DNA from 2 places in the Streptomyces boninensis genome. Region 2 is predicted to be linked to the other one. Evidence: riboswitches for the same ligand, from Rfam matches in the RefSeq annotation. Region 2 holds a riboswitch; the other holds the start of a gene.
The links. Region 2 has a riboswitch for glycine ahead of gcvT (glycine cleavage system aminomethyltransferase GcvT). Riboswitches for the same ligand answer to the same signal wherever they lie in the genome.
Positions count from the first base shown of each region.

Region 1 (3,400 bases), 5.9 Mb from region 2:
CGGACTCGGCGGTCTTCACCACGACGACCTTCATGCCCGCCATGACGGCGCTGGCGGCGTTGGTGCCGTGCGCCGAGGCGGGGATGAGGCAGATGTTGCGGCCGGTGTCGCCATTGGCGCGGTGGTACGCGCGGATGGCGAGCAGGCCCGCGAGCTCGCCCTGGGAGCCGGCGTTGGGCTGCAGGGAGACCTTGGCGTAGCCCGTGACCTCGGCGAGCTGGTCCTCGAGCTGGTGGATCAGGTCGAGGTAGCCGGCGGCCTGGTCGGCGGGGGCAAAGGGGTGCAGGGCGCCGAACTCGGGCCAGGTCACCGCCTCCATCTCGGTGGTGGCGTTGAGCTTCATCGTGCAGGAGCCGAGTGGGATCATGCCGCGGTCGAGCGCGTAGTCCTTGTCGGCGAGGCCGCGCAGGTAGCGCAGCATGGCCGTCTCGGAGCGGTGCGCGTGGAAGACCGGGTGGGTGAGGTATTCGCTCGTACGGACGAGGGCGCCCGGGAGCGCGTCGTCGGTGGCGGCGTCCAGCGCGTCCACGTCGCCCTCGACACCGAACGCGGCCCAGACGGCGGCGAGGTGCTCGCGGGTGGTGGTCTCGTCGCAGGTGATGCCGACGTGATCGGCGTCGGTGAGGCGGAGGTTGATGCCCGCCTTGCGGGCCTTGGCGACGACGTCCGCGGCGCGGCCGGGGGTCCTGGCCGTAACGGTGTCGAAGAAGGCGTCGCCGGTGAGCTCCACGCCGCCGGCGCGCAGGCCCGCCGCGAGGACCGCGGCGAGGCGGTGGGTGCGGCGGGCGATGGCGGCCAGGCCGTCGGGGCCGTGGTAGACCGCGTACATGCCCGCCATCACGGCGAGGAGCACCTGCGCGGTGCAGATGTTGCTGGTGGCCTTCTCGCGGCGGATGTGCTGCTCGCGGGTCTGCAGCGCGAGGCGGTACGCCTGCTGGCCGTCGGTGTCCTTGGACACGCCGACGAGCCGGCCGGGGAGGCTGCGGGCGAACTTGTCGCGCACCGACATGTATCCGGCGTGCGGCCCGCCGAAGCCCATCGGGACGCCGAAGCGCTGTGTGGTGCCGACCGCGATGTCGGCGCCCAGCTCGCCGGGGGCGGTGAGGAGCGTGAGCGCCAGGAGGTCGGCGGCGACGGTGACGACCGCGCCGAGCTCGTGCGCCTGGTCGATGACGGGCTTCAGGTCCCGTACGGCACCGGAAGCGCCCGGGTACTGCAGCAGCACGCCGAAGACGCCGCGCTCGGCGAACTCGGCCGGGATGCCCGCGCTCAGGTCGGCGACGACGACCTCGACGCCGGTCGGCTCGGCGCGGGTCGCTATGACGGCGACCGTCTGCGGAAGCGTTTCGGCGTCGACGAGGAAGACGCCGTCCTTGACCTTGCCGACCCGGCGGGAGAGCGCCATCGCCTCGGCGGCGGCGGTGCCTTCGTCCAGGAGGGAGGCGCCCGCGGTGGGCAGCCCGGTGAGGTCGGCGACGACGGTCTGGAAGTTCAGCAGGGCCTCCAGGCGGCCCTGGGAGATCTCCGGCTGGTACGGGGTGTACGCCGTGTACCAGGCCGGGTTCTCCATCACGTTGCGGAGGATGACCGGCGGGGTGTGGGTGCCGTGGTAGCCGAGGCCGATCATCGAGGTGAGGACCTCGTTCCGGTCGGCCAGCGTGCGCAGTTCGGCCAGCACCTCGGCCTCGGTGCGGGCGTCGGGGAGGGCGAGGTGCTCGGCGCCCTTGATCACCTCGGGCACGGCGGCGGCGGTGAGCTCGGCCAGCGATCCATAGCCGACCTGGGCGAGCATCTTCGCCTGGGCGGCGGCGTCAGGGCCGATGTGGCGCTGCTCGAAGGGCGTGCCGCGCTCGAGGTCGGCGAGTGGGGTGCGCTTGGCGGTCATCGTGTGAAGGCCTCCTGGTCGCGTGGACCTATGAGGGCACCATGGGCGGGTACCCGGACGGCCTCCCCCTCTGTCATCGCTACCTGAGAGCTTCGCCCCCGCGCCTAAACGGAGGCTTGCACCGTCGGTGAGGAAGGGCCTTTCGGCCCGCCCTGCTTTCCAGAGTGACCTCGTCCGTGCGGTACGGGTGCCTGAGAGATTCCGGGGAGGATTTGCTCCTTCGGCGCCTCGGGCCCTGGGGTGGGTCCGGGGGCTCTCCCGCGCGGGGTCAACAGCCATGGCCAGCGTATCAGCGCAGACCCGGTCGCTTCCCCCGAGTGGCCGGAGCGCGCATTCTGGCTTTTGGTAGTTCCAGGCGACCAGCTTCGATCGCGTTGGAGGGACCGAAGTGCAGACCGATATCGATCCGCGGAGCCTCATCGGCCGGAAGGCCTTCGACAGCCGTGGCGGCAAGATCGGCACAGTCGACGAGGTCTACCTCGACGACGCGACCGGGCGGCCGGAGTGGGCCGCCGTGCGGACAGGGCTCTTCCACCGGGACGTGTTCGTACCGCTGGAGCCGAGCGAGGTGGTCTCCGAGGCACTGCGGGTGCCATTCGAGCGCGACCTGATCAAGGACGCCCCGGACTTCGGCGTGGGCCGCCACCTCTCCCCCGAGCAGGAGCTGCAGCTCTACCACCACTACGGCCTCGCGCTGCCGACGGTGGACCCGCGGACGCGGGGCACGGACCGGAACTTCGGCAGCCTGGCGAACGGGGACGCGTAACAGCCCGTCCGGCGTTTGAGGACGAGCGCCGCAGGCGCGATATCCGCGCGCAGCGCGGACCAGGACGGCCGCGTGGCCAGAGTCCGCTATCCCACCAGCGGCAGCGGCTCCGACATCGTCAGCTCCGGGTCGTCCGCCGCGAAGGTGCGGATTCGCCCCGGCGCGCTGTCGGGGCGCTCGAAGCGCACCGTCACCCGGCCCACACCGCTGCCCTGGACCCAGCCGGGGCCGTACTCCGGGTGGTGCACGTCGAGGCCGGGAAGCCAGCGGCGTACGGGCTCGGGGGCCGGCTCCTCGGCGGCGGCCAGCTGCTCCGGCTCCTCCTCGGCGACCGGCTCCGGGTGCTCCTCGGCGAACTGGGCGAACAGGTCCTCCTGCGTGAAGTCGGCCAGCCCGCTCACCCCCACCCCGAGCAGCCGCACGCCCGCGGTGGTGTCCACGCCCTCAAGCAGCCGCTCCGCCGCCTCCTTGACCACCACAGGGTCGTCCGTGGGCCCCCTGAGCGTCTCCGAGCGGGTCAGGGTGGAGAAGTCATAGCGGCGGACCTTCAGCACGACCGTACGGCCCGAGCGCCCGGCCTTGCGCAGGCGCTCCACGCAGCGGTCCGCGAGCCTGGCCACCTCCAGCCGCACCCGCAGCCGGTCGGTCAGGTCCGTGTCGAAGGTGTCCTCCACCGAGACCGACTTCGCGTCCCGCTCCGCGACCACCGGGCGGTCGTCGCGGCCCAGCGACATCGCGTACACCCCGTG
Region 1 is NZ_CP183837.1:840,963-844,362, forward strand. It holds gene gcvP (aminomethyl-transferring glycine dehydrogenase) at 1-1,885, opposite strand, end outside; glycine riboswitch at 2,055-2,156, opposite strand; gene ACNNMR_RS03820 (PRC-barrel domain-containing protein) at 2,274-2,651, shown strand; gene ACNNMR_RS03825 (DNA polymerase IV) at 2,738-3,400, opposite strand, start outside.
Region 1: another riboswitch for glycine. It lies ahead of gcvP (aminomethyl-transferring glycine dehydrogenase); the one in region 2 lies ahead of gcvT (glycine cleavage system aminomethyltransferase GcvT).

Region 2 (3,400 bases):
AGCCGCTGGCGGCGAGCTCCTGTGCGGAGCTGACGCAGGGCGCGTAGCCGAGCCCGTCCACCTGCATGTTGCCGTACTGGGCGTCCTGGGTGCCGGGCATGCCCTGCCACAGCAGCATCCAGACCTGGCCCTCGGCGAGCGCGGCAAGCAGCCCCTCGTACGCGTCATAGCGCCCAGGAGCCTGCTGCTCTACCAGCTGCCCCACCGTCGCGCCCCCGCTCACCGCACGCCTCCAGCCCCCGTATCAGTCCTGCACGTCACACGTTCCGCCGCACAGGCGTGCGCGGCTGCCCTGGCAATCAAATCAGGTTAGGCCCGCGCGAAGAAGGGACGCACCCGGTCTGCCATCCACGTCACCACCGGATCGGCGACCGCGTCGAGGAAGACCATCTGTACGGGCCAGGGGACGGGGTGGGCGCCGAGGGCGCGGCCCAGGGCGTCCACGGCGGCCTGCTGGGCCTGGTCCGAGGCCTCCGTCAGCTGCACGCCTACGTACAGCTGCGGGGGCGCGCCCTCCACCGAGGCGAGCGCCCGGCGCGCGGACAGCACGGCGCCGGAGGCGTGAAACTCATCGCCCGCCCGGCGCAGAAACTCCACCGGGTCCTCCTGCCAGTCCGGCTCGCTCAGCCGCACCCGGCCACCGCCGCCCCCCGCCAGCGGCTCGCGGCACAGCTCGGCGACGGCCTCCGGCGGCAGCGGCACGCCGATCGCGCCACCCGGGTTGAGCGCGATCCCCAGCTCGGGCGGCAGCCCTCGGGCGAACTCGCGGGCCGGCGCCACCGTGAACGACATAGGGCTGCCGACCACCTTCAGAAACTCCTCCTTGGAGGAGAAGACGGGGACGTACGCCTGCCCGCCGATCTCGGTCGTCGGCAGATCGAGCGTCCCACTCTGCGGCCCGCCCCCCTCGGGCAGCGGCACCCACAGATGACTGCGCCCCACCACCTCGAGCAGCCGCGCTCCCGCCTCCGGCCGCCCGACGGCCGCGGCGAGCACCTCTTCCAGCTCATTGACGGGAAACTGCTGCTCCGGATAGCTCACCCGGGAACCCTAATCCAGTCACCACGGCCCGAAACAGATGGTCCGACTACTGGAACCGGATCGCCCCCACCCCATCCGCACCCCCCCGGTCGAGCAGCACCACGCTGTCGCACCCGCCCGCCGACCCATCGGCCTCCGCGGCGGCCAGCAGCGCGCGCGTCGCCTGCCGGTGCCGTACGAACGCATACCGGGACACCGCCCGCCCCCGCGCCCGCTGCCCGGCGAGCGCGACGCCCGGCGGCACATCCAGGATCACCAGGTGCACCCCGACCCCGCGCCGCCGCGCCTCCCGCGCGACCCACCGGCGCACCCAGGGCAGCGTCCCGCAGTCGTGCACCACGACGCCCGCGGCGCCGCGCAGCGCCCGTACAAGGCCGAAATAGTGCGCTGCCCGCACCAGGGGCCGGTAGACGGCGTACGGCAGCCGGCCCCGCACCCGCGCATCCCAGCGGTCCCGGGTGTCCTGCGAATCCACCCGCCGGATCTGCCCGGACCGCCGGATCAGCGTCGACTTCCCGCTCCCCGGCAGCCCGGAGACGACCACCACATCCCCGGCGGGAAAGCCCAGCACCCGCCCGGGAAAGGCCCGCCCCCGCAGGTCGGAGAGACCCGCCGGGGGCGCCCACACGGCGGGACCGCGGCGTGCGGGCACCCGCAAGCCACGTTCCAGGTCCGGCTGCGCCGGGGCGACATCGTGCACGTTCATTGGCCCCCTAGGGTTGCAGGCGCGTGCGGCCCGTCCCGGCCGAGTGTAAAGAAATGGCAATCTTCGGCAAGGCCGCCTCTCCGCAGGCATGCAATGATGGGCCACGCCTAACTGCATACCGGCCGTTCGAATCCGCGCGGGAGAGTCCGGGCAAACCCCTCATAGGGCGGGCCCGGCGCCGAAGGAGCAAGTCCTCCCTTGAATCTCTCAGGCCCCGTACCGCGCGGGCGAGGCAGCTCTGAAAAGTGAGCAGTCCCTCACCGGGAGTGCTCCGCCCAAGGTGCAAGCCGCCCCCGCCCGCCGGGGTCACGGTGAACCTCTCAGGTACCGATGACAGATGGGGAGGACATCCGTCCACCCATGTCCGGGAGCCTGAGCACATGACACCTTCCGCTACGCCCCGTCACACCGCCCTAGACGCCACCCACCGCGCCCTCGGCGCGACCATGACCGACTTCGCCGGCTGGGACATGCCGCTGCGGTACGGCAGCGAGCGGGACGAGCACAACGCCGTCCGCACCCGGGCCGGGCTCTTCGACCTCTCGCATATGGGGGAGATCACGGTCACCGGGCCGCAGGCCGGTGAGCTGCTGGACTACGCGCTGGTCGGGCGGCTGTCCGTGGCCGGGGTGGGGCGGGCGCGGTACACCATGATCTGCCAGGAGGACGGCGGGATCCTGGACGACCTGATCGTGTACCGGCTGGCCGATTACGAGTACATGGTCGTGGCGAACGCCTCCAACGCGCAGGTCGTCCTCGACGCGCTCCAGGCGCGCGCCCCCGGCTTCGACGCCGAGGTGCGCGACGACCGGGACGCGTACGCGCTGATCGCGGTCCAGGGGCCCGAGTCGCCGGACATCCTGAAGTCCGTCACCGACGCCGACCTGGACGGGCTGAAGTACTACGCGGGGCTGCCGGGGACCGTCGCGGGCGTGGCCGCCCTCATCGCCCGTACCGGCTACACCGGCGAGGACGGCTTCGAGCTGTTCGTACGCCCCGGGGACGCCGTCACGGTCTGGGAGGCGCTCACCGCGGCGGGCCAGGAGGCCGGGCTGATCCCGTGCGGCCTGTCCTGCCGGGACACGCTGCGGCTCGAGGCCGGGATGCCGCTGTACGGGCACGAGCTGAGCACCGCCCTCACGCCCTTCGACGCCGGGCTGGGCCGGGTGGTGAAGTTCGACAAGCCGGTGGACTTCGTCGGCCGCAAGGCGCTCGAGCAGGCCGCGGAGCGGGCCGAGAGCGCGCCGCCGCGGAAGCTCGTCGGGCTGGTCGCGCAGGGGCGGCGGGTGCCGCGGGCCGGCTACCCGGTGGTCGCGGACGGCACCGTCATCGGCGAGGTCACCTCCGGCGCCCCCTCCCCCACGCTCGGCAAGCCGATCGCGATGGCGTACGTGGACGCCGCGCACGCCGCGCCGGGCACGGCGGGCGTGGGCGTGGACATCCGCGGCAGCCACGAGCCGTACGACGTCGTCGCCCTGCCCTTCTACAAGCGCGAGCGCTGACACTTCCTTCGGCAAGCGCGCTGATTCTTCCGCCGGCGCGCTGACACTCCCGCCCCGCCCGCCCACGTCTGCACCACGCCACCTGATCTAGGAGAATCGCCCCATGAGCAACCCTGAGCAGCTCCGCTACAGCAAGGAACACGAGTGGCTG
Region 2 is NZ_CP183837.1:6,785,008-6,788,407, reverse strand. It holds gene ACNNMR_RS31135 (enhanced serine sensitivity protein SseB C-terminal domain-containing protein) at 1-205, opposite strand, end outside; gene ACNNMR_RS31130 (enhanced serine sensitivity protein SseB) at 310-1,041, opposite strand; gene ACNNMR_RS31125 (AAA family ATPase) at 1,088-1,747, opposite strand; glycine riboswitch at 1,875-1,979, shown strand; gene gcvT (glycine cleavage system aminomethyltransferase GcvT) at 2,128-3,249, shown strand; gene gcvH (glycine cleavage system protein GcvH) at 3,353-3,400, shown strand, end outside.